DNA from 2 places in the Streptomyces sp. NPDC058650 genome. Region 1 is predicted to be linked to the other one. Evidence: predicted binding sites of a transcription regulator. Region 1 holds the regulator's gene; the other holds the start of a gene.
The links. Region 1 encodes HrcA, which represses chaperone genes, less so after heat shock. Its sites were predicted from a motif close to TTNGCACTCNGNNNNNCNGAGTGCNAA; they were not measured.
Positions count from the first base shown of each region.

Region 2: the regulator HrcA is predicted to act here: its motif matches at 5,972-5,998, upstream of groES (co-chaperone GroES).

Region 1 is NZ_JBHXRL010000008.1:22,337-37,511, reverse strand. It holds gene rpsT (30S ribosomal protein S20) at 750-1,016, opposite strand; gene lepA (translation elongation factor 4) at 1,200-3,065, shown strand; gene ACFWWU_RS16275 (AMP-dependent synthetase/ligase) at 3,293-5,170, shown strand; gene hemW (radical SAM family heme chaperone HemW) at 5,321-6,553, shown strand; gene ACFWWU_RS16265 (DUF3097 domain-containing protein) at 6,702-7,505, opposite strand; gene ACFWWU_RS16260 (MBL fold metallo-hydrolase) at 7,626-8,354, opposite strand; gene hrcA (heat-inducible transcriptional repressor HrcA) at 8,511-9,530, shown strand; gene dnaJ (molecular chaperone DnaJ) at 9,531-10,670, shown strand; gene ACFWWU_RS16245 (nitronate monooxygenase) at 10,802-11,884, shown strand; gene ACFWWU_RS16240 (16S rRNA (uracil(1498)-N(3))-methyltransferase) at 11,881-12,624, shown strand; gene ACFWWU_RS16235 (hypothetical protein) at 12,621-12,989, opposite strand; gene ACFWWU_RS16230 (ATP-binding protein) at 13,128-14,432, shown strand; gene ACFWWU_RS16225 (tetratricopeptide repeat protein) at 14,429-15,175, shown strand, end outside.
Region 2 is NZ_JBHXRL010000014.1:110,739-125,913, forward strand. It holds gene ACFWWU_RS24170 (hypothetical protein) at 1-2,938, opposite strand, end outside; gene ACFWWU_RS24175 (ester cyclase) at 2,985-3,683, shown strand; gene groL (chaperonin GroEL) at 3,785-5,407, opposite strand; gene groES (co-chaperone GroES) at 5,519-5,827, opposite strand; gene ACFWWU_RS24190 (hypothetical protein) at 6,036-6,281, opposite strand; gene ACFWWU_RS24195 (polysaccharide deacetylase family protein) at 6,278-7,216, opposite strand; gene ACFWWU_RS24200 (methyltransferase domain-containing protein) at 7,347-8,537, shown strand; gene ACFWWU_RS24205 (hypothetical protein) at 8,558-10,039, shown strand; gene ACFWWU_RS24210 (RNA polymerase sigma factor) at 10,033-11,274, opposite strand; gene ACFWWU_RS24215 (YciI family protein) at 11,300-11,665, opposite strand; gene ACFWWU_RS24220 (polysaccharide deacetylase family protein) at 11,807-12,655, opposite strand; gene ACFWWU_RS24225 (hypothetical protein) at 12,704-12,964, opposite strand; gene tsaD (tRNA (adenosine(37)-N6)-threonylcarbamoyltransferase complex transferase subunit TsaD) at 12,961-14,079, opposite strand; gene rimI (ribosomal protein S18-alanine N-acetyltransferase) at 14,069-14,539, opposite strand; gene tsaB (tRNA (adenosine(37)-N6)-threonylcarbamoyltransferase complex dimerization subunit type 1 TsaB) at 14,563-15,175, opposite strand, start outside.

The sequences.
Region 1 (15,175 bases):
GCCGGGGGCTGGTGGGGGCTGGTGGGGGCTGAGGTCCCCCGGGGCTGCGCCCCGGCCTCTGCGGCGGCTCCGCGCCGCGCACGGTTGGGCTGCGCACGGTTGGGCTGCGCCCCTGCCCCCGTCGCGGCTGCCCGCCCGCATGGCGCCCACCGGTGTTGCTGCCGCCCCTGGTGAGGCCTCTGCCTGGATTCTGCTGCCGCTTCACCCGGGATTCTGGGCCGCGCACCCCGCAGCGGCTTCGCGCCGCGCGGGCGGTTTGGCATCGTGCCGGTGGGGCTGTAGCCCCGGCCCCATGCGGCGGCTCGGCGCAACCGACTCGGTTGGGCTGCGCCCCGACCCAACGCGGCGGCTTCGGCCGCCCCGGTTGGGCTGCGCCCCCGATCCCTGCGGTGGCTTCGCGCTGCGCTGGGTTGGGCTGCGCCCCCGCCGCGGTGGCTTCGCGCTGCCCCGGGGTGCGTGTCCGGTGGGGGCTTCGTGCCGCGCCGCTTGGGCTGCGCCCCCTGCGGTGGCTTCGGGCCGCGCCCGGCTGCGCCCTGGCCGTGGCGCCGCCTCCGGTGGTTGCGCGGCAAAGTTGTGTGGGGGTGCGGCGAAGGCCCCGGCGGCTCCTGGGGTGGAGGCGGCGGGGCCTTCGGCGTAAAGCTGGGTGGGCTCGCACCCGCGTGGCGAACGCGTCCGCGTGCGAGTCCTGGTGGTCGGGCGGGAGCGGGAGAGAGGGCCCGCTGGGTCCCGTACGACCGTTACATCAGAGCTCAGCCCTGGAGGGAGGAAGCCTTGATCGCCAGCGCCGACTTCTTGTTGGCGGCGGCGTTCTTGTGGATGACACCCTTCGAGACAGCCTTGTCGAGCTGACGCGAGGCGGCGCGAGTGGCAACGGTGGCCTTCTCGAGGTCGCCGGCGGCGACAGCCTCACGGGCCTTGCGGATCGCGGTCTTGAGCGACGACTTGACGGCCTTGTTGCGCAGGCGCGCCTTCTCGTTGGTCTTGTTCCGCTTGATCTGGGACTTGATGTTCGCCACGAAAGAGCCTTTACAGGTTCGATGTTCCTTCTGGAGTGTGACTCGCAGCTGAGAGGGCACACGAGGCACAGCTGTCCACAGTATCAGTCACTCTCGGGGCCGCCCAAACCGGGCGCAGGGCGGTGGGCATGGGACCATGGAGCCTACGTATCGATCCGACATCGCCCCGAGACGAGACCCTGCGTGCCCGCGACTCCTACCAACGTGCCCGAGCCGAGCCGTACCGACCCGGCTCTGATCCGCAACTTCTGCATCATCGCGCACATCGACCACGGCAAGTCCACGCTCGCCGACCGGATGCTCCAGCTCACCGGTGTGGTCGACCAGCGGCAGATGCGTGCCCAGTATCTCGACCGGATGGACATCGAGCGGGAGCGCGGCATCACGATCAAGTCCCAGGCGGTCCGTCTGCCGTGGGCCCCGACCGATGGGCAGGGTGAGGGTCGCACGCACATCCTGAACATGATCGACACGCCGGGGCACGTCGACTTCACCTATGAGGTCTCGCGTTCGCTCGCGGCCTGTGAGGGCACGGTCCTGCTGGTCGACGCGGCCCAGGGCATCGAGGCGCAGACCCTGGCCAACCTGTACCTGGCGATGGAGAACGACCTCACGATCGTTCCCGTCCTGAACAAGATCGACCTGCCGGCCGCCCAGCCGGAGAAGTTCTCCGAGGAGCTCGCCAACCTCATCGGCTGCCAGCCGGAGGACGTCCTCAAGGTCTCCGCGAAGACCGGTGTCGGTGTCGACGCGCTGCTTGACCGGGTCGTCCGGGACGTCCCCGCCCCGATCGGCGTCGCCGACGCCCCCGCCCGCGCGATGATCTTCGACTCCGTCTACGACTCGTACCGGGGCGTCGTGACGTACGTGCGAGTCGTCGACGGGCAGCTCAACAAGCGCGAGCGCATCAAGATGATGTCGACCGGCGCCACCCACGAGCTCCTGGAGATCGGCGTCTCGTCCCCCGAGATGACCGCGTCCGACGGTCTCGGCGTCGGCGAGGTCGGCTATCTCATCACCGGCGTGAAGGACGTCCGCCAGTCCAAGGTCGGTGACACGATCACCTCCCTGCACAAGGGCGCGACCGACGCGCTCGGCGGCTACAAGGACCCCAAGCCGATGGTGTTCTCGGGCCTCTACCCGCTGGACGGCTCGGAGTACCCGGACCTCCGCGAGGCCCTCGACAAGCTCCAGCTCAACGACGCCGCGCTCGTCTACGAGCCGGAGACCTCCGCCGCGCTCGGCTTCGGCTTCCGCGTCGGCTTCCTGGGCCTCCTGCACCTCGACGTGATCCGTGAGCGGCTCGAGCGCGAGTTCGGGCTCGACCTGATCGCCACCGCCCCCAACGTGGTCTACCGCGTGGTCATGGAGGACGGCAGCGAGCACACGGTCACCAACCCGAGCGAGTTCCCCGAGGGCAAGATCGATGCCGTGTACGAGCCCGTCGTACGCGCCACGATCCTGGCCCCGAGCGAGTTCATCGGCGCGATCATGGAGCTGTGCCAGACCCGTCGCGGCACCCTGATCGGCATGGACTACCTCTCCGAGGACCGGGTCGAGATCCGCTACACCCTCCCCCTCGCCGAGATCGTCTTCGACTTCTTCGACCAGCTGAAGTCCAAGACGCGCGGTTACGCCTCCCTCGACTACGAGCCCACGGGCGAGCAGGCCTCCAGCCTGGTCAAGGTCGACATCCTGCTGCACGGCGACAAGGTCGACGCCTTCTCCGCCGTCACCCACAAGGACGCCGCGTACGCCTACGGTGTGCGGCTCGTCGCCAAGCTGCGCGAGCTCATCCCGCGCCAGGCCTTCGAGGTGCCGATCCAGGCCGCGATCGGCTCCCGGGTCATCGCCCGCGAGACCATCCGCGCCATCCGCAAGGACGTCCTCGCCAAGTGCTACGGCGGTGACATCTCCCGTAAGCGGAAGCTGCTGGAGAAGCAGAAGGAAGGCAAGAAGCGCATGAAGATGGTCGGTTCGGTGGAGGTGCCGCAGGAGGCCTTCATCGCCGTCCTGTCGAGCGACGAGTCCTCCAGTAAGAAGAAGTAGCCGGTCGGTGAGGAGCGGCAGCGAGTAGCTGCTCTGTGCATCTAACGGGTCCACGTGCCGACGGCGCGTGGACCCGTTCGTTATGAAGCGGGGCCCTGCAAGCTCTTACGCGCCGGTCCTCGGGCCTTTACTCTGATCCCGAATCGAAGGTTACTCGCCAGTTAGTTACGTAGATGGTTACGTAGTTACGCACCGCCAGCAGGCACCGCCGCCGCCCGGAGGACGTCGTGAGCGACACACAGACCCTGATCGAGAACCGGCCGCCCTCCGTGGCGACCCTCTTCCTTGAGCGCGTCGAGCGGACTCCCGACGCGGAGGCCTACCGGTACCCGGTTCCCGCCGCGTCCGGTGCCGGTCCCGACGACTGGAAGTCGCTCAGTTGGGGGCAGGCCGCCGAGCGGGTCTACGCGATCGCCGCCGGTCTCGTGGACCTCGGCGTGCGGTCCGAGGAGCGGGTCGCGCTCGCCTCCTCCACCCGGGTGGAGTGGATCCTCGCCGACCTCGGCGTGATGTGCGCGGGCGCCGCGACCACCACGGTCTACCCGTCGACCAACGCCGAGGAGTCGGCGTTCATCCTCTCTGACTCCGAGTCCAGGGTCCTCATCGCCGAGGACGCGGCCCAGCTCGCCAAGGCCGTGGAGCGCCGCGCCGACCTTCCCGGCCTCCGTCACGTGGTCGTCATCGACGCCGAGGGCGTGGAGACCGACGGCGACTGGGTCCTCTCCCTCGCCGACCTGGAGGCACGCGGCCGCGCGTACCTGGAGAAGCACCCCGAGTCCGTCAAGGAGCGGGTCGCCGCGATCACCGCCACCCAGCTCGCCACCCTGATCTACACCTCGGGCACCACCGGCCGCCCCAAGGGCGTCCGCCTCCCGCACGACAACTGGTCGTACATGGCCAAGGCCATCGCCGCCACCGGTCTCGTCACCCAGGACGACGTCCAGTACCTGTGGCTGCCGCTCGCCCACGTCTTCGGCAAGGTCCTCACCTCGGGCCAGATCGAGGTCGGTCACGTCACCGCCCTCGACGGCCGGGTAGAGAAGATCATCGAGAACCTGCCGGTGGTCCAGCCGACCTACATGGCGGCCGTGCCCCGCATCTTCGAGAAGGTCTACAACGGGGTCGCCGCCAAGGCGCGCGCCGCCGGCGGCGCCAAGTACAAGATCTTCCAGTGGGCGGCCGAGGTCGCCCGCGAGTACGCCAAGGCCAGCCAGGACAACTTCCGCCGCACGGGCACCGCCTCCGCCCCCTTCGGCCTCACCGCCAAGCACAAGGTCGCCGACGTCCTCGTCTACAGCAAGATCCGCGAGGCGTTCGGCGGCAACCTGCGCGCCTGCATCTCCGGGTCCGCCGCGCTCGCCCCCGAGATCGGCTACTTCTTCGCCGGCGCCGGTATCCACATCCTGGAGGGCTACGGCCTCACGGAGACCTCCGCCGCCTCCTTCGTCAACCCGGGCGAGGCCTACCGCACCGGCACCGTCGGCAAGCCGCTCCCCGGCACCGAGGTCCGGATCGCCGACGACGGCGAGATCCTGCTGCGCGGCCCCGGCGTCATGGAGGGCTACCACGGCCTGCCGGAGAAGACGGTCGAGGTCCTGGAGTCCGACGGCTGGTTCCACACCGGCGACATCGGTGAGCTGTCCGCCGACGGCTACCTCCGGATCACCGACCGCAAGAAGGACCTGATCAAGACGTCCGGCGGCAAGTACATCGCGCCGGCCGAGGTCGAGGGCCAGTTCAAGGCCGTCTGCCCGTTCGTCTCGAACATCCTGGTCCACGGTGCCGACCGGAACTTCTGCACCGCCCTGATCGCCCTCGACGAGCCCTCCATCCTCGGCTGGGCCGCCGACCACGAGCTCGCGGGCAAGTCGTACGCCGAGGTCGTCGCCGCCCCGCAGACCCAGAAGCTCATCCAGGGCTACGTCGACCGCCTCAACGAGGGCCTCCAGCGCTGGCAGACGGTCAAGAAGTTCCGTCTGCTGCCGCGCGACCTCGACATCGAGCACGGCGAGCTGACGCCGTCGCTGAAGCTGAAGCGGCCTGTGGTGGAGCGGGAGTACAAGGGCCTCATCGAGGAGATGTACGCGGGCTCTCGCGAGTCCTGAGGCGGGTCCCGACCCGGGTCTCGGCCCGGGTCCTGAGGCAGGTCCCCGACCCGGGTCCTGCCGGCATCCTGACGTGGTTCCTGACCTGCTCGGACTGCGGTTGTCCACAGGCCAGACGGTTTACCTCGGGCAGTACGGGACAATGGGCTCATGCCTTCCGTACTGCCCGATGGTGAGACCGTGCCCGAGACCGGGGCGCTGCCCGCGCACGCCCTGGAAGGGGCGGCCGAGCGGCCCCTCGGGTTCTACCTGCACGTGCCGTACTGCGCGACGCGCTGCGGGTACTGCGACTTCAACACGTACACCGCGAGCGAGCTGCGCGGTGCCGGTGGCGTGCTCGCCTCCCGGGACAACTACGCCGGGCAGGTCTCCGAGGAGATCCGGCTCGCCCGCAAGGTGCTCGGGGACGACCCCCGGCCGGTGCGGACGGTGTTCGTCGGCGGCGGTACGCCCACGCTCCTCGACGCCGGCGACCTCGTACGGATGCTGGGGGCCATCCGCGACGAGTTCGGGCTCGCGGACGACGCCGAGGTGACGACCGAGGCGAACCCCGAGTCGGTGAACCCGGCGTACCTGGCGGAGCTGCGGGAGGGCGGGTTCAACCGGATCTCCTTCGGCATGCAGAGCGCCAAGCAGCACGTCCTGAAGATCCTCGACCGGACCCACACGCCCGGGCGGCCCGAGGAGTGCGTCGCCGAGGCGCGGGCGGCCGGGTTCGAGCACGTCAACCTCGACCTGATCTACGGCACGCCGGGGGAGACCGACGACGACTGGCGGTCCTCGCTCGACGCGGCGATCGGCGCCGGGCCCGACCACGTCAGCGCCTACGCGCTGATCGTGGAGGAGGGGACGCAGCTGGCGCGCCGCATCCGGCGCGGCGAGGTGCCGATGACCGACGACGACGTGCACGCCGATCGGTATCTGATCGCGGACTCCGTCTTCGCCGAGGCCGGATTCGAGTGGTACGAGGTGTCCAACTGGGCCACCTCGGAGGCCGGGCGCTGCCTCCACAACGAGCTGTACTGGCGCGGCGCCGACTGGTGGGGTGCCGGGCCGGGCGCCCACAGCCACGTGGGCGGCGTCCGGTGGTGGAACGTGAAGCACCCCGGTGCGTACGCGGCGGCCCTCGGGGCCGGGAAGTCGCCGGGCGCCGGGCGGGAGCTCCTCTCGGAGGAGGACCGGCGGGTGGAGCGGGTGCTGCTCGAGCTGCGGCTACGGGAGGGGGTCGAGCTGTCGATCCTCAAGCCGGCGGGACTCGACGCCTCGCGGAAGGCCCTGGCGGACGGGCTGCTCGACCCCTCGTCGTACGACGCCGGGCGGGCGGTTCTGACCCTGCGGGGTCGGCTGCTTGCCGATGCGGTCGTGCGGGACCTGGTGGACTGAGCGAGGGGGACGCCCGGCGGAGGCCGTACCCCCGCCGTTGCGGGGACGGAGATCTGCTCGGCCGGGTGGACGAACTGATCGACGGAACACCTCCGCTGAGTGCGGAGAAGGGGCCGGGCGTCGGTCGGCACAACGAGCCGACCGGAGGTCAGGGCGCCGTCACGTGGTCGATCAGTCGCTCGACGGCACCCAGGAGTTCCGGTTCCAGGTCCTTGTAGGACGTGACCTTCGACAGGATGTGCTGCCACGCCGCGCCGGTGTTCGGCGGCCAGCCCAGGGACTGGCAGACGCCCGTCTTCCAGTCCTGGCCGCGCGGGACCGTCGGCCAGGCCCTGATGCCCACCGAGGACGGTTTCACGGCCTCCCAGACGTCGATGTACGGGTGGCCGACCACCAGGACGTCCGGGGACGTCACCTGCGCCGCGATCCTCGACTCCTTCGAGCCCGGGACCAGGTGGTCCACCAGGACGCCCAGGCGGGCGTCCGGTGCCGGGCCGAACTCCGCGACGATCGACGGCAGGTCGTCGACGCCCTCCAGGTACTCGACGACCACGCCCTCGATCCGGAGGTCGTCCCCCCAGACCCGTTCGACGAGTTCGGCGTCGTGCCGGCCCTCCACGTAGATCCGGCCCGCCCGCGCCACGCGCGCCCGCGCGCCAGGGACGGCGACCGAGCCGGAGGCCGTACGGGTGGGGCGTACCGGGGCGGCGGCGGTCGGGCGGACCAGGGTGACCACGCGGCCCTCCAGGAGGAAGCCGCGCGGCTCCATCGGGAAGACCCGGTGCTTGCCGAAGCGGTCCTCCAGGGTCACCGTGCCCGCCTCGCAGCGGATCACCGCCCCGCAGAAGCCCGTGGAGACCTCTTCGACGACGAGGTCGTGGTCGGCCGGGATCTCCGGGACGGGCTTCGACTTCTTCCAGGCGGGTGTCAGGTCCGGGTCGTAGCTGCGCATGGGCCCCATTCTGTCCAGGACGAGGTGGCGGGGATGCTGCTGGGGGTCCGGGGGTGATCCCCCGGGAGACGCAGTCAGGCGGGTGTCAGGTCCGGGTCGTAGCTGCGCATTCGGGCGACGTTACGCAACGGAGAAGCGGCGTGCCAGCTCTTCCCGCTGGCGTCGTACGAACGTGGCGTCCACCGTCGCCCCGTGGCCCGGTACGTACACCGCTTCCTCGCCGCCGAGCGACAGCAGCCGGTCCAGCGCGTCCGGCCAGCGGGACGGGATCGCGTCCGGTCCGGCCTGCGGCTCGCCCGACTCCTCCACCAGATCCCCGCAGAAGACGACCTCGCGCTCCCCGGGGACGCAGAGCGCCAGATCGTGGCCGGTGTGGCCCGGGCCGACGTTCGCCAGGAGCACCTGCCGGCCGCCCAGGTCGAGCGTCCACTCGCCGGAGACCACGTGCCGCGGGCTCACGAGGACGTCGGCGGCCTCCGTCGCCGCCCGCTCGTCGACCCCTTGCAGCACGGCGTCCCTGCGCAGGTCCTCCCGGTCCCGCTCCCGGCCGAGCAACTCGTCCACGCCCACCGCGCCGAAGACCTCCGCGCCCGCGAAGGCGGCGGTGCCGAAGACGTGGTCGAAGTGCGGGTGGCTCAGTGCGATGTGCGTCACTCTTCGGCCGTCCGTCAGCGCCGCGATCTGCCCCCGCAGCTCGGCGCCCTCCGCGACCGTCGAGCCCGTGTCGTACAGCAGGATCGCCCGTGCGCCCACGACCAGGCCCACCGTGGCGTCCCAGCCGGGCAGCCGGCGCCTGCCCACTCCGTCTGCCAACCGCTCCCACCCGTACGCTTCCCAATCGATGTCCATGGGGCGACGCTAACGGGTGCGCCCCCGCCTCCTTGCCAGGAGCGTTGCCCGCCGCCGTACACTGGCCGGGGGATTGCTGGCACTCGGGCAGGGTGAGTGCCAAAACCGGAGTAACCGGAGCATCCGGAACGACGACGACAGCTGGAGGTGCGCACGATGCTCAGCGAACGCAGACTCGAGGTGCTGCGCGCCATCGTCCAGGACTACGTCGGGACGGAGGAGCCGGTCGGCTCGAAGGCGCTCACCGAGCGCCACAAGCTCGGCGTCTCGCCCGCCACGGTCCGCAACGACATGGCCGTGCTGGAGGAGGAGGGCTACATCGCCCAGCCTCACACCAGCGCCGGGCGCATCCCGACCGACAAGGGCTACCGGCTCTTCGTCGACCGGCTGGCCGGCGTCAAGCCGCTGTCGACACCCGAGCGGCGCGCGATCCACAACTTCCTGGACGGCGCGGTCGATCTCGACGACGTCGTCGGGCGAACGGTCCGGCTGCTCGCGCAGCTGACCCGCCAGGTCGCCGTCGTCCAGTACCCCTCGCTGACCCGCTCGACCGTCCGTCACGTGGAGCTGCTCGCGCTGGCCCCGGCCCGCCTGATGCTCGTGCTCATCACGGACACCGGCCGCGTCGAGCAGCGCGTCATCGACTGTCCCGCGCCCTTCGGCGAGACCTCCCTCGCCGACCTGCGGGCCCGGCTCAACAGCCGGGTGGTCGGCCGCCGGTTCGCCGACGTGCCGCAGCTGGTGCAGGACCTCCCCGAGTCCTTCGAGGAGATCGAGGACCGCGCCACGGTCTCGACCGTGCTCGCGACCCTCCTCGAATCGCTCGTGGAGGAGCACGAGGAGCGGCTGATGATCGGCGGCACCGCCAATCTCACCCGCTTCGGACCCGACTTCCCCCTGATGATCAGGCCCGTCCTGGAAGCCCTTGAGGAGCAGGTCGTGCTCCTCAAGCTGCTGGGCGAGGCCAAGGAATCGGGCATGACCGTACGCATCGGGCACGAGAACGCCCACGAGGGGCTGAGCTCCACCTCGGTCGTCTCGGTCGGCTACGGTTCGGGCGGCGAAGCAGTCGCCAAACTCGGCGTGGTCGGACCGACCCGCATGGACTACCCCGGAACGATGGGAGCGGTACGCGCAGTGGCACGTTACGTCGGACAGATCCTGGCGGAGTCGTAAGTGGCCACGGACTACTACGCCGTACTCGGCGTGCGCCGCGACGCTTCCCAGGACGAGATCAAGAAGGCCTTCCGGAGGCTCGCGCGCGAGCTGCACCCGGACGTCAATCCCGATCCGAAGACGCAGGAACGCTTCAAGGAGATCAACGCCGCCTACGAGGTCCTCTCGGACCCGCAGAAGAAGCAGGTCTACGACCTCGGCGGCGACCCGCTCTCGGCCTCCGGCGGAGGCGGCGCGGGCGGCTTCGGGGCCGGTGGCTTCGGCAACTTCTCCGACATCATGGACGCCTTCTTCGGCACGGCCTCGCAGCGCGGACCGCGCTCGCGGACCCGTCGCGGCCAGGACGCCATGATCCGTCTGGAGATCGACCTCAACGAGGCGGCCTTCGGCACCACCAAGGACATCCAGGTCGACACGGCCGTCGTCTGCACCACCTGTTCGGGTGAGGGTGCCGCGCCCGGCACCGCCGCGCAGACCTGCGACATGTGCCGCGGTCGCGGCGAGGTCTCCCAGGTCACCCGGTCCTTCCTGGGCCAGGTCATGACCTCCCGGCCCTGCCCGCAGTGCCAGGGCTTCGGCACCGTCGTCCCGACCCCGTGCCCCGAGTGCGCGGGCGACGGCCGGGTCCGTTCCCGTCGCACGCTCACCGTCAAGATCCCGGCCGGTGTCGACAACGGCACCCGGATCCAGCTCGCCGGAGAGGGCGAGGTCGGCCCCGGCGGCGGTCCCGCCGGTGACCTCTACGTCGAGATCCACGAGATCCCGCACGAGACGTTCCAGCGGCGCGGCGACGACCTGCACTGCACGGTGACCATCCCGATGACGGCGGGCGCGCTCGGCACGAAGGTGCCGCTGCAGACCCTCGACGGCATCGAGGAGATCGACATCCGCCCGGGCACGCAGTCCGGCCAGTCGGTTCCGCTGCACGGCCGCGGCGTCACGCACCTGCGGGGCGACGGCCGGGGCGACCTGATCGTGCACGTCGAGGTGCAGACCCCGGGCAAGCTCGACGCGGAGCAGGAGCGGCTCCTGCGCGAGCTGGCCAAGCTGCGCGGCGAGGAACGGCCCACCGGGCAGTTCCAGCCGGGTCAGCAGGGGCTGTTCTCGCGCCTGAAGGACGCCTTCAACGGGCGGACCTGACCGGACGGCATCGTGAGGGAAGGGGCGGGACGGCGACGAGCCGTTCCGCCCCTTCCCGCTTCCGGAGTCCCGCCTTCCGTAACCTGACGTACCGATTCGGCGCGCCGGGGCCGTCATGAAACGATGCCCGTATGTCCACCACCGCACTGAACGATCTCTTTCGGTATCCGATCGTGCAGGCCCCCATGGCGGGTGGCGCCTCCTGTCCCGAGCTCGTCGGAGCCGTCTGCGAGGCCGGTGCGCTCGGCTTCCTGGCCGCCGGGTACAAGACGGCCGGAGGCCTGTACCAGGAGATCAAGCAGGTGCGCGGGCTCACCGCGCGCCCCTTCGGCGTCAACCTCTTCATGCCGCAGGGCGGCCCGCACGCCGATCCCGCCGCCGTCGAGGTCTACCGGCACCAGCTCGCCGGCGAGGCGACCTGGTACGAGACGTCCCTCGGGGAGACCGACGACTGCCGAGACGACGGCTACGACGCCAAACTGGCGATCCTCCTGGACGACCCGGTCCGCGTCGTCTCCTTCACCTTCGGCTGTCCCTCGCCCGAGACGCTCGCGGCCTTCGCCCGTGCCGGAACGTTCACGCTCGTCACCGTCACCTCCGCCGAGGACGCCGTCGCCGCCGAGCGGGCCGGTGCCGACGCCGTCTGCGTCCAGGGCGTCGAGGCCGGCGGCCACCAGGGCACGTACCGCGACGACCCGGAGGACGACGACACCCCGGGGACCGGGCTCCTCGCCCTCGTCACCCAGGTCCGCGAGAGCGTCACGCTGCCGATCGTCGCCACCGGCGGGATCATGCGCGGCGCGCAGATCGCCGCCGCCCTCGCCGCCGGGGCCGACGCCGCCCAGCTCGGCACCGCCTTCCTCGGCTGCCCCGAGTCCGGCGCGCACCCGCTGCACAAGCGGGCACTGACCGATCCGCTCTTCACCCGGACCGCCTTCACCCGGGCCTTCTCCGGGCGTCCGGCGCGCGGGCTCGTCAACCGCTTCATGCGGGAGCACGGACCGTACGCCCCCGCCGCCTACCCCGAGGTCCACCACCTCACCGCCCCGCTCCGCAAGGCCGCCGCCGCCTCCGGCGACGCCCAGGGCATGGCCCTGTGGGCCGGGCAGGGCCACCGTCTCGCCCGCGAACTCCCCGCCGGGCGGCTCGTCGAGGTCCTGGCCGCCGAACTCGACACCGCACTCTCCGACCTGGCTCACAGGAGCGCTTCATGACCGCACCCGTCTTCGTCGTCGACGCCGTTCCCGGCCCCGGGAGCTTCCTCCTGGACGGTTCCGAGGGCCGGCACGCCGTCTCCGTGAAGCGGCTCCGGGAGGGCGAGGAGCTCGTCCTCGCCGACGGCCGGGGACGCTGGGCCGAGTGCGTGGTGCTGACCGCCGAGGGCAAGGACCAGCTGACCGTGCGGGTCGACGAGGTGCACGAGGACCCCGCGGAGGAGCCGCGGATCACGGTCGTGCAGGCGCTGCCCAAGGGCGACCGGGGCGAACTCGCCGTCGAGACCATGACGGAGACCGGGGTCGACGCGATCGTGCCCTGGGCCGCCTCCCGCTGCATCACCCAGTGGAAGGGCGACCGGGGCCTCAAGGCGCTCGCCAAGTGGCGCTCCACGGCGCGCGAGGCGGGCAAGCAGTCGCGCCGCACCCGCTTCCCCGAGGTCGCCGACCTCATGACGACCAAGCAGCTCGCCGCCCTCCTCGCGGCCGCCGACTTCGCCGCCGTCCTGCACGAGGACCGTGCGCATCCGTCCGGCGCGCTGGCCTCCGCCGAACTGCCCGCGAAGGGCTCGATCGTGCTGATCGTCGGACCCGAGGGCGGAGTCTCCCCGGACGAGCTCGCGGCCTTCGAGGCGGCCGGCGCGAAGCCGTACCGGCTGGGCCGCAGCGTCCTGCGCACCTCCACGGCGGGTACGGCGGCGACGGCCCTCGTCCTGGGGCGCACCGGCCGCTGGAGCTAGTCGGCCTGCGGGGCTTCCGTCGTCGTCAGCGTGTCGAAGAGCGGCCAGCCGTCCTCCTCCCGCTGTCCGTGCGTGGTGGGGACGAGGTCGCGGGTCAGGGCCTCTTCGAGGAAACGGCGCACCACGCCGGGCTCGTTGAGGTTGAGCCAGCCGCCTTCGACGGCGGCCACCTCGCCGAGGCCCATCGGATAGCCCGCCACGATCCGGCCCGGACCGTCCCGGAAGACCAGGCGGAGCTGGGCATGCCGGGTCTCCGCGCGGCGGAGGGCGAGGACCGTCCGGCAGTCGGGGTGGCGGTGCCGGACGTTCCAGAGCCACACCGTGCCGTCCACCGTCAGCTTGCGCAGCACGCCGTCCCGTCTCATCCGGCGCAGTGTACGGAGGGCGCGTGTACGGAGGGCGAGGGTACGGACGGCGAGGGTACGGACGGCGTTCTTGCCGGCCGGCCCTTTTTGCCGGAACCCGGTGGACGGCCGCCCCGGGGCGCTTCATAGGGTGGCCGCATGGCCGACGAGTCCCCTCTGATCCGCAGTCTGCGCACCGCCGTTGCCGCCGCCCCCGGTGACGTACCCCTGCGCCTCCACTTCGCCGAGCTGCTCCTTTCCGAGGGGCGCAACGAGGAGGCCGTCGCGGAGGCGGCCGTCGCCCTCCAGCACGCGCCCGGGGACGCGGACGCCCGCGCGCTGATGATGCGGGCGATGGGCATGCCCCCGGCCGCGGCACCTGCTCCGGCGCCGGTTCAGCCTCCCGCCGCCGAGCAACCCGCGCCCGAGCAGCCCGCGCCCGAGGCGCCCGCCCCTGGCAACGCCCCCGCCTTCGACTGGGCCGCCGCCGAGCAGCAGGTCCAGGACCTCGTCGGCCCTCGCTTCCTGGAGGACCCGCAGGCCGACGGCGGTGACGGGCCCGCCGGGGACGCCGCCGCCTGGGACGTGGACGCCCCCGGCTCCGTACGCCTCGCCGACGTCGGCGGCATGGAGGAGGTCAAGGACCGCCTGGAGGCCGCCTTCCTCGCCCCCATGCGCAACCCCGAACTGCGCAGGCTGTACGGCAAGTCGCTGCGCGGCGGCCTCCTCCTGTACGGGCCGCCCGGCTGCGGCAAGACCTTCATCGCCCGGGCCGTCGCGGGCGAGCTCGGCGCGAACTTCCTCACCGTCTCGCTCTCCGACGTCCTCGACATGTGGATCGGGGCCTCCGAGAAGAACATCCACGACATCTTCGAGACGGCCCGCCGCCAGGCCCCCTGCGTCGTCTTCCTCGACGAGCTGGACGCCCTCGGCGCCAAGCGTTCCCGTACGCACCACAGCGGTCTGCGCAACGTCGTCAACCAGCTCCTCACCGAGCTCGACGGCATCGCGAGCGGCGCCGGCAACGAGGGCGTCTTCGTGCTCGCCGCCACCAATGTGCCCTGGGACGTGGACATCGCGCTCCGCCGCCCCGGCCGCCTCGACCGCACGCTCCTCGTGCTGCCGCCCGACGCCGCCGCCCGGGAGGCGATCCTCCGCTACCACCTGCGCGAGCGCCCCATCGAGGCCGTCGACCTCGGCAAGCTCGTCAAGGTCACCGAGGACTTCTCCGGCGCCGACCTCGCCCACCTCTGCGAGACCGCCGCCGAGGCCGCGCTCCTCGACTCCGCCCGCAGCGGCTCCGTACGCCTGATCACGACGAAGGACCTGCTCGGCGCGGCCAAGCAGATCAAGCCGTCCACGGAGCCGTGGTTCGCCGCCGCCCGGAACGTCGCCATGTTCGCCAACGAGGGCGGGCTCTACGACGACCTCCTCGCCTACCTGAAGCGGAAGCGCAAGCTGTGACCACTCCGACCGCGCTCCTGCGCGCCGAGGCGCTGTACGACACCGGACGGTACGAGCAGGCCGGGGCGCTCGTCGCCCAGCACCTGGCGACCGACCCGGAGGACGCCGACGCCCTCGTCCTGCTCGCCCGCTGTCACCACCGGGCCGGCGACGCCCCGGCCGCCCTGGCCGCCGTGGACCAGGCGCTGGGCGCCCGGCCCGAGCTGCTCATGGGCTGGCTGATGCGCGTCCAGATCCTGCTGGCCCTGAAGCGGTTCCCGGAGGCCGAGACCACGGCTCGGCGCGCCGTCGGGATCGCCCCGCAGTACTGGGGCAGCCACTACGCGCTCGGCACCGCACTCGCCGAACACGCCGAACACGCCCGCACCCCGGGCCGCGCGGTCGAGGCGTACGAGGCGGCGCGGGCCGCCGTCGCCCTCGGGCCCGAGGAGGACGCGGCGCATTTCCTGGTGGGCCTGACCGCCCAGCGCCGGGGTGACCACGCCACCGCGCAGCGGGCGTACGAGACGGCCCTGCGGCTCAACCCGCAGAGCAGCGAGGCTCACAACAACCTCTCGCTGCTGCGGCTGCGGCGCCGCTGGTTCCGGCGCGGGGCCTGGACGCAGGCCGCCGAGGGCTTCGTCGCCTCCGCCGCGCTCGACCTCGACGACCGCAAGGCCCGCTACAACCTGGAGGCCATGGCCTGGAACTCCGCGGCCGGGGCCCGCTGGGTGGCCCTCCTCGGCTTCGTGGCCTCCGCCGTC
Region 2 (15,175 bases), on a different contig from region 1:
GCACGCAGGCCATCGCCATCCGCGCGGACACCTCCGCCACGTGGGCCGGCTCGGAGAGGCGCGACGCCAGCTCCCGCGCCCGCTCCCAGGCGCCTGCGTCCGCCATGGCCACGGCCGCCTCCTTGACGAGGCTCGGCAGCGCGTCCGGGTGCTCGACCAGCCGCTGGGCACGATCCCACTCCCCCGCGGTCGTGTACGCGGCGACGAGCAAGGGGAACAGCACCCGCTGCTGGTACACCCGCGTCGCCCCGGCGAACGTCTCCGCCCACTCCGGCCGCCCCGCCGCGAGCGCCGCGAAGGCGGCGCTGTCCGGTTCCAGGCCCGGCTCGACCTCCACGGCCCGCAGCAGACGCACCGCGTCGTCGCACCGCCCTGCCTCCCCCAGCGCCCGGGCGAACGCCACCAGCTCCCCGACGAGGGTCTCGCGCGCCGGCACACGGACCCTCGCCTGCTCGACCGCGAGCATGCCCCGGGCCTCCGCGGCGTGGCCCGCGCCGTACAGCACCTCCGCGAACACGGCGAGAGCCTCCGTGTTCTCCCCGATCCCCCTGACCACCGCACGGGCCCGGTCCACCGCGCCCTCCCCGACCAGTCGGCGCAGGAAGGCGTCGAGGACCTGGAGGCCTTCGGCGCGCTCTCCGGTCCATCCCGACCGCCGGTCGGGCGTCTCGGCGAGCCTTCCGCACAGCGAGGCCACGGCGTCCAGGTCTCCGCGCGCCAGCAGGGCCGAGGCGATGGCCGGCCAGGGGTCGTCCGCGAACCGGGGCCCGTCCGTGACCGGGGCCATGTCCATCGCCCGCTCGACGTCACCGGCCCGGGCGAGCTCACGGGCGGCAAGTCCGCACACAAGATCCTTGGTGTGGCCTTCCTTGTCCCCGACGAGCTCCAGGGCCTCCTCCCACCGGCCGTTCCCCGCCAGTGCGGGGGCGAGCGCACGGACTCCGTCACCGGCGCCGGCCACGCGCGCCGCTTCGACCTGCCCGGCGGCGACCAGCGCGTCGAGCAGCTCCCAACGGAACTTGACGGCCCCGTTGCTCCCCATGCTCATCCGGTCCAGTGCCGCCCCGCACTGCGCGCCCAGCGCGTCGTCCCCGTAGCCGGCCTCGCTCAGGGCGACCGACACCCGGAGCAGCACCACCGCCCGTACGGCCAGCTCCTTCTCCGGTGCCCACGCCTCCCGTATCGCCTCGTCGACGCGGCCGGCCCGGACCAGGGCCTCGACGATGCGGGTCCGCACGACGATCCGGCCGTCCGGAAAGGGCTCCTCCCGCCCCAGAGCGACGGCCCGTTCGTACCGGCCCGCCGCGAGCAGGGCGTCCACCAGCGCCCTGCGCGCGCGGACGCCGTCGTACGTGGTGATCGTCCTCAGCCGCTGTTCCGCCCTCTCGTACGCGCCGAGCCGGACGAGCACCAGGATGACGGCCGCCGCCGCCGGGTCGCGGGTATCGCCGGTCGGAAGGCCCTCCCCCAGCCGCTCCGCCTCGTCGGCGAGCGCCTCGGCCCTCTGCCGCTCCCCCACGTCCAGCAGCTTCCACGCCACCGCACAGAGGCCCTCGACGGCGCGGACTCCCGCCATGCTCCGGGCAAGCGCCACCGCACGGTCCGGCTGTCCGACGGCGACCCAACCCGCCGGCAGCGGGAGCGGCACGTTTCCGCTGTCCCGCAGCAGCAGTGCCCGGCCCAGCGCCAGCCGCAACGCCGCCGCCACCGAGCCCTCACGGTCCGCCCCGCCCAGGACCGCGTCCTCCGCCGCCCCGATCTCCGCCAGCGCCGCCGCGTCACCCCCCGTCACGGCCAGCAGCCGCTCGTGGCGCCGCCCGTCCCCCGCGCACGCCACCAGCCGCTCCACATCCCCCGCCGCCCGCAGCATCGGCACGTAACCGTGCAGCAGATGGTCCGGGGTCCCGTCCGGCCAGCCGCGCTCCCGCCAGCGGTCCGCCCATGCGTGCAGTACCGCCCGCCACCGGTCGAGCTCCCGCTCCCCGAGCATCTCCCGGGCCCTCGCGGCGAGTTCCTCGTGTGCGAGCAGGTACGCCCCGCCTCGTACCGCGAACGTCCGCCCCGGCCCCGTACGCAGGACGTCCTTGACCCGGTACGGGACCGCGCCGGTCAGTTCCGCGAGGTCGTCCGCCGTCAGGCCGCCGCCTGCGGCGGTCAGCAGGCCCAGGAGCTCGTACGGCAGACCGCCCGCCTCCAGGAGTCGTTTCAGCTCGCGTTCCGCCTCCGCCCGGATCGCGCGGGCCTTCGGGGAGGGGGCGAGGATCCGTACGGCCGCCGGGTCCCGGAGCGGGTGGTCCTCGGGGACGTCGACCGGGAGCGGCGGGTTGAGGCGGCCGGAGACGATGACGGGCAGGTCGTACGGGAGCAGGGCCGCGATCGAGTGGGCGTCGGGGCCCGTGGTGACGCCCCGGTCCTCGTCCAGGCCGTCGACGAGGAGGACCAGCCGTTCGCCGCGCGCGGCGCAGGACTCGGCGGCCGAGGCGTACAGCCGGAGGAGGTGAGCCTCCCTGGTCGCCGCCGTCAGGAGCGCCGGGAGGCCCTCGCCGACCAGTTCCGCGAGCTGTTCCAGGACGACGTCCACGTACGCGGCGACGTCGTTCTGGGCACCGAGGCGGGCAGTGATGAAGAAGGGGACGATCCGCACCCCTGGTGGTGGGTCGAGCGCGAACCAGGAGAGCAGCGCGGTCTTGCCGGCCCAGGCCTCCGCGCGCCACCAGGCGTACGCGGGGCCGGAGTCGGCCAGGCAGAAGGCCGCGAGCTCCGCCAGCTCGGCTTCGCGGTCGACGAGTTCCGCGGGGGCGATCCGGCGGACCTGTTCCCGGTACGCGGAACGGACCGCCACCGGTTCCGGTGACCCGATCCGGTTGCCGTCGCCGATCACCACGATGCCCGAACCGTTGTCGACCGTGACCGGCCGCTCTCCCCCTGCCCGCTCCATGCGTCCAACCTAGACTGGAAGGGTCCTACCGGGGTCGGGAGGCGCCATGACCTTCGTACAGATAATCGACTGCAAGACGAGTCGGGTGGACGACCTGAACCGGCTCATGGACCAGTGGGTCGAACAGACCGAAGGCAAACGGACCGCGACCCACAGCATGGTCGGCAAGGACCGTTCGGACGCCTCCCACATCGTGGAGATCGTCGAGTTCCCCTCCTACGACGTGGCCATGCGCAACTCGCAGCTCCCCGAGACCGACCGGATCTTCCGCGAGATGGTCGCGCTCTGTGACGAGATGCCGACCTTCACCGACCTGGACGTGGTCCGGGACGAGGCGCTGTACAAGACCAACGCCCGGCACCTCATGGAGATGATGGCGCGGGAGCAGGAGCTCGCGCTGCTCGACGAGGTGCTGGCCGAGGGGTACCACGACCACGATCCGACCAACGAGCAGGACGTCATCGGCATGGACGCCGTCCGGCGCGAGGTGGAGATGTGGCGGCGCGGCTTCGACTTCGCCTTCACCGTCGACGACCAGATCGCCGAGGGCGACCGGGTCTGCACCCGCTGGACGTGGAAGGGCAGCCACACCGGGGACTTCATGGGGCTCCAGCCGACCGGCATGGACGTGACCATGACCGGCACGGTCATCCACCGGTTCCGGGACGACGGGAAGATCGTCGAGGGGTGGTGGCAGTACGACCTGCTCGGGCTCATGGGGCAGCTCGGCGCGGTGGAGGGATAGACGCGGGACGGAAAGCACGAGGCCCGGTGCCCCCGCGACGGGGGCACCGGGCCTCGGTGATCAGTGAGGCGCAGGGCCTCGGTGATCAGTTACGACACGCGTCAGTGGGAGTGGCCGTGGCCGTGGCCCGCGTCGGCCGGCTCCTCTTCCTTCTTCTCCACCACGAGGGTCTCGGTGGTGAGGAGGAGGGAGGCGATCGAGGCGGCGTTCTCCAGGGCGGAGCGCGTCACCTTCACCGGGTCGATGACGCCGGCCTTGACCAGGTCGCCGTACTCGCCGGTCGCGGCGTTGAAGCCCTGGCCCTTGTCGAGCTCCGCCACCTTCGAGGTGATGACGTAGCCCTCGAGGCCGGCGTTCTCGGCGATCCAGCGCAGCGGCTCGACGGCGGCGCGGCGGACGACCGCGACACCCGTGGCCTCGTCGCCGGTCTTGTCGAGGTTGCCCTCGAGGACCTTGACGGCGTGGACCAGAGCGGAGCCACCACCGGAGACGATGCCCTCCTCGACCGCGGCGCGGGTCGCGGAGATGGCGTCCTCCAGACGGTGCTTCTTCTCCTTCAGCTCCACCTCGGTGGCGGCGCCGACCTTGATCACGCACACGCCGCCGGCCAGCTTCGCGAGGCGCTCCTGGAGCTTCTCGCGGTCCCAGTCGGAGTCCGTGGACTCGATCTCGGCCTTGATCTGGTTGACGCGACCGGCGATGTCATCGGCGTTGCCGCCACCGTCGACGATGGTGGTGGCGTCCTTGGCGATGGTCACGCGGCGGGCGGTGCCGAGCACGTCCAGGCCGGCCTGGTCGAGCTTGAGGCCGACCTCCTCGGCGATGACGGTCGCACCGGTGAGGGTGGCCATGTCGCCGAGCATCGCCTTGCGGCGGTCGCCGAAGCCGGGGGCCTTGACGGCCACGGCGTTGAAGGTGCCACGGATCTTGTTCACGACCAGGGTCGACAGGGCCTCGCCCTCGACGTCCTCGGCGATGATCAGGAGCGGCTTGCTGGCGCCGGCCTGGATGACCTTCTCGAGGATCGGCAGCAGGTCCTGGATCGAGGAGATCTTGCCCTGGTTGATCAGGATGTACGGGTCGTCGAGGACGGCCTCCATACGCTCCTGGTCGGTCACCATGTACGGGGACAGGTAGCCCTTGTCGAAGGCCATGCCCTCGGTGAACTCGAGCTCCAGGCCGAAGGTGTTGGACTCCTCGACGGTGATGACACCGTCCTTGCCGACCTTGTCCATCGCCTCGGCGATGAGCTCGCCGACCTGCTGGTCCTGCGCGGAGAGCGCGGCGACGGCGGCGATGTCGGACTTGTCCTCGATCGGGCGCGCGGTGGCGAGGAGCTCCTCGGAGACGGCCTTGACGGCGGCGTCGATGCCCTTCTTCAGGGCGGCCGGGGAGGCGCCGGCGGCGACGTTGCGCAGACCCTCGCGGACCAGGGCCTGGGCGAGCACGGTGGCGGTGGTGGTGCCGTCACCCGCGATGTCGTTGGTCTTGGTCGCCACCTCCTTCACCAGCTGGGCGCCGAGGTTCTCGAACGGGTCGTCGATCTCGACCTCGCGGGCGATCGTGACACCGTCGTTGGTGATGGTGGGGGCGCCGAACTTCTTGTCGATGACGACATTGCGGCCCTTGGGGCCGATCGTCACCTTCACCGTGTCGGCAAGCTTGTTGACGCCGCGCTCAAGGGCGCGACGGGCGTCCTCGTCGAACTTCAGGATCTTCGCCATGGGAGCGGTTCAGCCCTCTCGGAATCGTATGGAAACGAACTGCGCCCCCGGACGCCCTGTGCGGGGTCAAGGGGCGCAGCTCAAAGCATCTACTTCGGATACTTCGGTGAATTACTTCTCGATGATCGCGAGCACGTCGCGAGCCGAGAGGACGAGGAACTCCTCGCCGTTGTACTTCACCTCGGTGCCGCCGTACTTGCTGTAGAGCACGATGTCGCCGACCTGAACGTCGAGCGGAAGACGCTCGCCGTTCTCGAAGCGGCCCGGGCCCACGGCGAGGACAGCACCCTCCTGGGGCTTCTCCTTCGCGGTGTCCGGGATGACCAGGCCAGAGGCGGTGGTCTGCTCGGCGTCGAGCGGCTGGACCACAATGCGGTCCTCGAGCGGCTTGATGGCAACCTTGGAGCTGGTGGTCGTCACGATCCGACCTCCCCCTTCGGAGATTACGGGGTCAACTGTCTGAGGTGGCGACCAGGTGGATCCGTCGTCGCGGGTGCCGGACCTGCCTGTCGCTGTGTTGGCACTCTCCAGTGGGGAGTGCCAGAGCTGAGACTATGACCGCGATTAGCACTCGGTCAAGCGGAGTGCCAATTCCAGGCCGTAGCGCGTCGTTCCGGTCGGGTCCTGATCAGTCGGCGCGGGCGCCGATCCGGGCCGTCCCTTCCGCCACGGTCGTCGCGTCCGGCGTGGCCATCCGCTCCGCCGCCTTCCGCCCCAGCCGCTCGATCGGGTCGACCGACGAGGCGCAGCCGGAGAGGGCGAGCAGCGTGCCGGCCAGCACCGCGCCGGCGACCGCCGCACGGAGCCGTCTCGCACGGAGCCCGCTCGTACGCGGCCCTCCCGTACGGAGCCCTCCCGTACGGAGCCCGCTCACACGTAGTCCTCGAGCTTCGCGACCGCGTACCCCTTGGCCGTGATCACGTTCATCACCCGCCGGATCATGTCGGGCATCGTGCCCTTCCAGTCGCCCTTGCCCCGGAAGTGGGTGAGCACGATGTCGCCGGGGTGCAGGTCCCGGTCCCACTCGCGCCACTCCATGTGGTCCGGGAACGCCTCGGACGCCCACAGCGGGACCGCCTTGATCCCGCAGGACTTCGCGGCGCGCAGCGTGTCCTCGTTGTAGTTGCCGTACGGCGGGCGGAAGAGCGGGGGCCGCTTGCCGAATCGTTTCTCGATGACGTCCTGCATCCCGCAGATCTCGCGCTTCTGCTGCTTGTACGAGAGCCCTGGCAGGTAGCGGTGGTTGAGCGTGTGGTTGTGCAGGGAGACCCCGGACTCCTGCGACTTCTGCATTCTCGCGAAGTACCCGTAGTCGTCCTTGACGACGTAGTCGCTGAGGAAGGCGCTGTAGGGGATCCGGAGGTCCTTCATCATCCGCAGCAGCGCGGGGTCCTTCTCCGCGCCGTCGTCGATCGTCAGGAAGACGACCTTCTGCTTGGTCGGCACGGTCGTGAAGACGGGCGGCAGCCCCTCGCCGTCCGTCTCGAAGCCCTTGCGGGTGGTGATCGTCGGTTTGACCTTCGGTGGGGCGGGCGCGTCGAGCGGGGGCCGGGCGAGGCCCCACTTCTTGGCGGCGAGCGCGCGGGCGGCCTTCTGCTTGCGGACCTTCTCGACGTACGCGCTGAGCGCGCCGGCCGAGCCCGGGGCCTGCGCCTGGCCCTGCTGCCCGGGAGCGGGGGCCGGGGCGGACGCGCGGCGCTCCGGTGCGGCGGGGCCGGCGGCGGAGCAGGCCGTGGCGACGGAGGCGAGGGCTGCGACGACGAGAGCGGCCCCGAGGGTCCGCCGGACAGGGTGCGCGCTGATCACCATGAATTCTTCCTCTTGTCGTACAAGCGGTATGGCGCCGCATCCTGTCAGTGCGCACGCCCCCACCCGACCACGACACCGCCGTACGGCACCCACCGTCCCCCGGCCGGCCCACAGCGCCGCAGGGCCCACAATGGGACGGGTGACCGACCTCGCCCACTTCACCGCCCTGCTCACCCCCGAGGGGCAGGCACTGCTCGCCGCCCTGCGCGACTACGACCCCGCCCAGGAGCTGGCGGTCGTCTCCCGGCTGCGCCGCGACCACCCCGCCGAGCTCGTCACGTCGGCGGTCGGCCAGGCCCGGCTGCGCCAGCGCGCGGTGGCCAAGTTCGGCCCCGAGGACGCGTACCGGATGTACTTCACGCCCAACGGCGTCGAGCAGTCCACCCGCGCCTCGGTCGGCACGTACCGGGCGGCCCGGCTCAAGGCGCTCGGCGTCGGCAGCGTCGCGGACCTCTGCTCCGGGATCGGCGGCGACGCGATCGCCCTCGCCCGCGCCGGGATCTCCGTCCTCGCCGTCGACCGTGACCCGCTCACCGCCGAGGTGGCCCGCGCCAACGCCGAGGCCCTCGGCCTCGCCGGGCTCGTCGAGGTCCGCGAGGCCGACGTGACGGAGATCGACACGAGCCCGTACGACGCGGTCTTCGTCGACCCGGCGCGGCGCGGCGGCCGGGGCAGGATCTTCGACCCCGAGGCGTACTCCCCGCCGCTCTCCTGGGCCGTCGAAGCGGCCCGCAAGGCCCCGCACGCCGCCCTGAAGGTGGCCCCCGGCATTCCGCACGAGGCCGTCCCGGAAGAGGCCGAGGCCGAGTGGATCTCGGACGGCGGGGACGTGAAGGAGGCCGTGCTCTGGTTCGGTACGGAGCCGGGCGCCCGCCGCGCCACGCTGCTGCCCTCGGGCGCCGGGATCGTCGGCCGGGGACTGCCCGACCCGGCGGTCCGGCCGGTCGGCCGCTACCTCTACGAGCCGGACGGCGCCGTCATCCGCGCGCACCTGGTCGCCGAGGTCGCGCAGGACGTGTCGGGCGGCCTGATCGACGAGACGATCGCCTACGTCACGGCGGACGAGCTCGTCCCCACCCCGTACGCCGCCGCCTACGAGATCACCGACGAACTCCCCTTCAACCTCAAGAAGTTGAAGGCACTGCTCCGGGAGCGCGAGGTCGGCACCCTGACCGTGAAGAAGCGCGGTTCGGCGGTCGAACCCGAGGAGATCCGGCGGAAGGTGAAGCCGAAGGGCCCCAACTCCGCGACGGTGCTGCTCACTCGGGTCGCGGGAGCCCCGACGATGCTGATCGGCCGCCCGGCGGGCGGAGGCCGGTGACCAAGGCGCCACGGAGCACCGTGCCTGAGCCGACGTCACCGCCGAGCTTCACCTTCCACGACGAGCCCTTCCCCGAGGTGCGCGGACACGCCTCCCAGGTGATCGTCAGCGCCGACGAGCAGTGGATCGCGGTCAATTCGGTGTGGAGCGGCCTGAGCCGCGTGGCCGTCCATCGCGCCGCCGACCTCTCCTGCGCGCACCTCCTGACGTTCACGATGGACGCCGAGTCGATCGCGTTCCACCCCACGCTCCCGCTCCTCGCCATCGGCCTCGACAACTACGACGCGTACCTCCGCGAGGGCGGCCTCACCCTCTTCGAACCCGCCACCGGCCACCGCGTCGACTTCGCCGACCCCGCCTGGGGCATCGAGCCGATCCGCTGGCTGGACGCCCGCACGCTCGAACTCACCTTCTTCGCCTGGGAACCGGACGGCGCGCAGCTCCAGTCCCGCGCCACCGTCGCCCGCGACGACTGGCTCGGCCTCGCCCCCGACGCCCTCGACCTGCGCACCCTCCCCCGGACACCGCTCCCCCCGGACACCGAGGTGGGGTACCTCGACACGGAACCCACCCGGCCGCTGCTCCAGGCGCTCGCCGAGCGCGCGGGGCGGAGCTACGACGGCCTCGGCGGGGTCCGGGCCGTGGCCGGACTGAGCGACGGCCGGGTGCTCGCGACCCGCGGCCACGCCGTCGTGGAGTGCTGGTCCCCCGACGGCTCGCTGCTGTGGAGCGTTCCCGCGCCGTCGGGGATCGGCGGCAGCCGGATCGAGGTCGCCGCCGACGAGCGGACCGCACGCGTCGCGGTCTCCGGCCCCGACTCCCGCACCCGGACCGACTTCCCGCTCGTCGACCTCTCCGACGGCACGGTCCTCGACCGCCCCTCGGTGCCCTTCTCGGCTGCCCTGTCGGCCCGTACGGACGGGGTGTGGGCGATCCGGGACACGTACGACCGCGGCTCCGAGGCCGAACCCGCCGCCGCGCCCGACACCCGGGTCTTCGCGGCCGACGGCACCCCGCTCGGCACGGTCCACGAGCCCGACCGGTACGACCTCGTCCCGATCCACGTCCGCCGCTGCCCCGAGCTGCTGTACGGCCGCCGGCGCCGGGACGTGATCGCGCTCGACCCCCGCTCCGCCGCCGAGACGACGCTCTTCTCGCTGGACGCCTTCCGGGTCGACCATCCGCTCGGCCGGGCGGTGTACGTCTCCGACTCCGCCGGCCCCGCGCTCCTGCACGGGCGGACGGAGCTGGTCCGCCGGACCTTCCCGGCCGGGGACGTCACCTGGACCACACCCCTGGACTCCGAGGTCGTCGACCTCGACGCGCACGAGGGCGTCCTGCACGCCCTGTGCTCCGACGGCACGCTGCTCTCGGTCGACACCGCCGACGGCACCGTCCTCGACCGCCGCCCCCTGCCCCCGTACGGGCCGCTCTCGGTGCACGCGGCCCCCGACGGCACGGTCCTCGTCGGCACGTCGGCGGGCCAGATCCTGCGTTACTGAGCGCTGATCGACTGTGCGCGCCCGAGGAGCAGTTCCCGCTCGCGCGCGTTCCGGGTGAGCGAGGCCGCCCGCTCGAACTCCGCCCGGGCCTCGGCCGCCCGCCCCAGCCGGGCCAGCAGGTCGCCGCGCACGCTCGGCAGCAGGTGGTAGCCCGCCAGGGCGGTCCCCCCGGCCAGGGCGTCGACGAGCGCGAGACCCGCCTCCGGACCCTCCGCCATCGAGACGGCGACCGCGCGGTTCAGCTCGACCACCGGGGAGGGCGCGACGGCCGCGAGCCGGCCGTACAGGGCGGCGATGGTCCGCCAGTCCGTCTCCTCGTACGAGGCGGCGCGCGCGTGGCAGGCGGCGATCGCGGCCTGGAGGGCGTACGGCCCGTAGGAGCGCCCGTCCCCGGCCCGCTCCAGGGCGGCGAACCCCCGCCGGACGAGCAGCCGGTTCCAGCGGCTCCTGTTCTGGTCGGCGAGGAGGACCGGCTGCCCGTCGCGACCGGTACGGGCCGCCGTCCGGGAGGCCTGGAGCTCGAGGAGGGCGGCGAGCCCGTGCACTTCGCCCTCCCCGGGCATGAGCGCGGCGAGGCCGCGGGCCAGCCGCAGCGCGTCCTCGCACAGGCCGGGCCGCAGCAGGTCGTCGCCGGCGGTCGCCGCGTACCCCTCGTTGAAGATCAGGTAGACGACCTCCAGGACGGAGCCGAGCCGGGCGACCCTCTCCTCCCCGTACGGCACCTCGAACTCCACGCCCGCCTTCGCGAGCGTCCGCTTGGCGCGGGTGACCCGGGCCGCGACCGTCGCCTCCGGTACGAGGAAGGCGCGGGCGATCTCGTCCGTACGGAGCCCGCCGAGGAGCCGCAGGGTCAGCGCCGCGCGGCCGTCGGCCGAGAGCACCGGGTGGCAGGTGGTGAAGACGAGCCGGAGCACGTCGTCGTCGATGTCGCCCGGGCCGGACGGCTCGGGGTCGTACGACTCCGCCGTGAGCGTCCGGCCCACCTCGGCGAGCTTCCGGGCGTACGTCTCGCGGCGGCGCACGAGGTCGACGGCGCGGTGCTTCGCGGCGGTCGTCAGCCAGGCTCCCGGGCGCTCCGGGACGCCTGACCGCGGCCACTGCTCCAGGGCGGAGACGAACGCGTCCTGGGCGATCTCCTCGGCGATGCCGACGTCCCGGACGATCCGCGCCACGGTGGCGATGATCCGCGCCGACTCCATCCGGCAGACCGTCTCCAGGGTGCTCTCCACCGTCATGGTCCACATGACAGCACACCCATGGTCAGCCTTCCGGCATCTCCTCGACCTCGCGGACCTCCAGTCCGACCTTCCAGTTCGGCGGGTGGACGGCGAGGAAGCGCTTCCCCCACTCGACGGCCTCGGCCATGTCCTTGCACTGGAGCATCGCGTAGCCGCCGACGACCTCCTTGGTCTCGGTGAACGGTCCGTCGGTGAACGACAGCTTCCCGTCCGACCAGGTGATGCGGGTGGCCTCGGCGGTCGGCTTGAGCCCGGCCGTGTCCACCATGGCGCCGGCCTTGGTGATCTCCTCGAAGAGCGCGCCCATCCGCTCGTCGAAGCCGGGGTCGGCACTCTCCATGTCGATGGTGTTCTCCTCGATGCGGACGAGGGACAGGAAGCGGGGCATGACGACTCCTCGGTGGTGCGGTGGCGGGGCCGTTCCCCGCCTTCCACACATACGTCGAACGGGTCGGACCCGCATCGACACCGCGCCCGGGAATCTTCCGGACCGGCCTTGGGGTGTCCTGCCGATCCGGCCGGACACCCCCTAGACGTAGTCCTCCAGGCGGGCCACGGTGAAGCCCTGCTCCTGGATGCGGCGCAGCATCGTGGCCGTCATCTCGGTCATCGTCCGTCCCTTGAGCTCGGACGGGCCGCGGAAGTGGGCCAGGATGATGTCGCCGGGGTGCAGCTTCCTGTCCCCGCGCTGGTACTGCATGTTCTTGATCTGCATGGACTCGCGCCACAGCACGATCGCGTCCACCCCGCAGGTCCCGGCGGCGGCGCGGGTGTCCTCGTTCCAGTTGCCGTACGGCGGGCGGAACAGCCTCGGTGTCGTGCCGTACTCCTTCGCCAGCTTCGCCTGCTGGCCGCAGATCTCCCGGCGCTGGGCGTCCCGGGAGAGGGTGCGGAGGTTCGGGTGCGTGAGGGTGTGGTTGGCGACGCCGTGGCCCTGGGCGACGAGCGGGGCGAAGTAGCCGTAGTCGCCGCGGATCGCGGAGTCGGTGAGGAACATCGTCACCGGGGCCTTGAGGTCCTTCATCATCCGGACGAACTCGCGGTCCTTCTCGGCCCCGTCGTCGATCGTGATGAAGACGATCTTCTCGGTGGTGGGGATCTCGCTGATGACGGGGACGGGGCCGCCGGGCTTCCGGACGACCGGCTTGACCGCAGGCGGGGCGGGCGGGGCCGCGAAGGGCTTGAGGCCCCACGTGCGGTACGCCGCGGCTGCCGATCCGGCGGCTCCGGCGGCCTTGTCCTCGTCGGCCGGGGGCGCCGAGGGGGCGCTCTCGGACACGACGGGGGCGGGGGCCGCGGCCGGGCCCTCCGCCGTGCAACCGGTCACCAGCAGCGCGACGGCGGTCAGCGCCGCCCAGACCACGATCTTCTTGTCCACGCCCTGTGGGATGCGCGAGCGGCCCGCGGGGTTGCGCGCCGGGCGGGATCAGTCGGGAGAAACCGCTTCGAAGCGCCAGCGGTGGACCGGACGGGTGATGAGCTCCGCCTCCGGCTCGGGCAGCTCGGGCAGTTCGGCGTCGAAGGCCTCCGCCTCCCACCACGTGAGGACCAGGACCCGGTCCTGCGGGGCGCGGAAGATCTCCCGGCGCAGCGGCTCGTGCGCCAGGACCTGGGCCCTGGCCCACTCCAGGAGCTCGCGGCCGCGGCCCTGGGCGGCCCGCGCCTCCCACATGAGCGTGAGCCTCACGAGTACAGGTTCTCCTTGCTGATCTCGTGCACGTGGTCGTGATCGTGGTCGTGGGAGTGGCCGTGAGACGAACCGGGCACGTGGGGATCGGTCACCGGCAGGGACGAGTCGGCCGACAGCTCCAGGTCCGAGGCCGGCCGGTTGCGGGCGACCATCTCGGAGCCGAGCGCGGCGACCATCGCGCCGTTGTCCGTGCACAGCCCCGGGCGCGGTACGCGCAGCCGGATGCCGGCCCGCTCGCAGCGCTCCTGGGCGAGCGCCCGCAGCCGCGAGTTGGCGGCGACGCCGCCGCCGATCATCAGGTGGTCGACGCCCTCGTCCTTGCAGGCCCGGACGGCCTTGCGGGTGAGCACGTCCACGACCGCCTCCTGGAAGGACGCGGCCACGTCCCGGACGGGCACGTCCTCGCCGGCCGCCCGCTTCGCCTCGATCCAGCGGGCCACGGCGGTCTTGAGGCCGGAGAAGGAGAAGTCGTACGCGGGGTCCCGGGAGCCGCTCAGTCCGCGCGGGAAGGCGATCGCCTTCGGGTCGCCCTCCCTCGCGAGCCGGTCGATGACCGGTCCGCCGGGGAAGCCGAGGTCGAGGACCCGGGCGATCTTGTCGAAGGCCTCGCCGGCCGCGTCGTCGATGGTCGCGCCCAGGGGGCGCACGTCGGAGGTGATGTCGGCGGAGAGCAGCAGCGAGGAGTGGCCGCCGGAGACCAGCAGGGCCATCGTCGGCTCGGGCAGCTTGCCGTGCTCCAGCTGGTCGACGCAGATGTGCGAGGCGAGGTGGTTGACGCCGTACAGCGGCTTGCCGAGGGCGTACGCGTACGCCTTGGCGGCCGAGACGCCGACGAGCAGCGCGCCCGCGAGGCCGGGCCCGGCCGTGACGGCGATGCCGTCGAGGTCCTTCGCGGAGATCCCGGCCGTCTTCAGGGCGCGCTCGATCGTCGGGACCATCGCCTCCAGGTGGGCGCGGGAGGCGATCTCGGGCACGACGCCGCCGAAGCGGGCGTGGGTGTCGACGCTGGAGGCCACGGCGTCGGCGAGGAGGGTGGTGCCGTGGACGATGCCGACACCGGTCTCGTCGCAGGAGGTCTCGATGCCGAGTACGAGGGGTTCGTCAGCAGCCATCAGAATCAGTCTCAGTTCCTTGAACGGTCAGTCGCATCACGAGCGCGTCCACGTTTCCGGGCTGGTAGTAGCCGCGCCGGAAACCGATGGGCTCGAAGCCGAAGCGCTCGTACAGCTTCTGGGCCCGGGTGTTGTCCACGCGCACTTCGAGGAGGACCTCGTCGCACTCGAAGGCGGTGGCGTGGTGGAGCAGATCGGTGAGGAGCCGGGCGCCGAGACCCGTACCCCACTGGTCGCGGGCGACGGCGATCGTCTGGACGTCGCCGAGTCCGCCGGCCGCGGCGAGCCCCGCGTACCCGACGAGCCGCCCCGCCGGGTCCTCCGCGACGAGGTAGCGGCGGGTGGCACGCGGCCCGCGCGCGTGCGCGAGCTCCGACCAGAACATCCCCGCCGACCAGGCGTCCTCGGGGAACAGCTCGTCCTCGAGGGCCAGCACCGGGGCGATGTCCCACCAGCGCATCTCGCGCAGTTCCACGCCGCCGGTCACGTGGGCGTGACCACCTTGTAGTTCTTCGGCACCTGCGCGTCGGGGCGGCGCAGGTACAGGGGCAGCGGGTCCAGGAAGCCCTCGCCGCCGGCCGCCAGCTTCTCCGCGGCGAGCGCGGCGAGCGCGGCCGCCGACTGGTGCTCGGGGTCGCGGGCGTCGGGGAAGGCCTCGGGGTAGAGACGGGCGCCCGCGCCGACGACGGGCAGGCCCGCGAGGCGTTCGGCGATCTCGGCGGGCCGGTCGACGGCCGCGTCGGTCACGCGGGTGCGGGAGTCCTCGTACCGCGCCCAGTAGACCTCCTTGCGGCGCGCGTCCGTCGCGACGGCGAAGGGCTCGTCGATCCCGGAGGCGTACGCGAGGCCGTCGAGGGTGCACAGGCCGTGCACCGGGACGCCGAGCGCGGAGGAGAAGGCGGCGGCCGTGACGAGACCGACGCGCAGGCCGGTGTACGGCCCGGGGCCGACGCCGACGACGACGCCGGTGACCGCGTCGAGCGCGAGGCCGGCCTCCTTGAGGACCCGGTCGACGGCGGGCAGCAGCAGCTCCCCGTGGCGGCGGGCGTCGACCTGGCTCGACGAGGCGACGACGGCCTCGCCGTCGTGCAGGGCG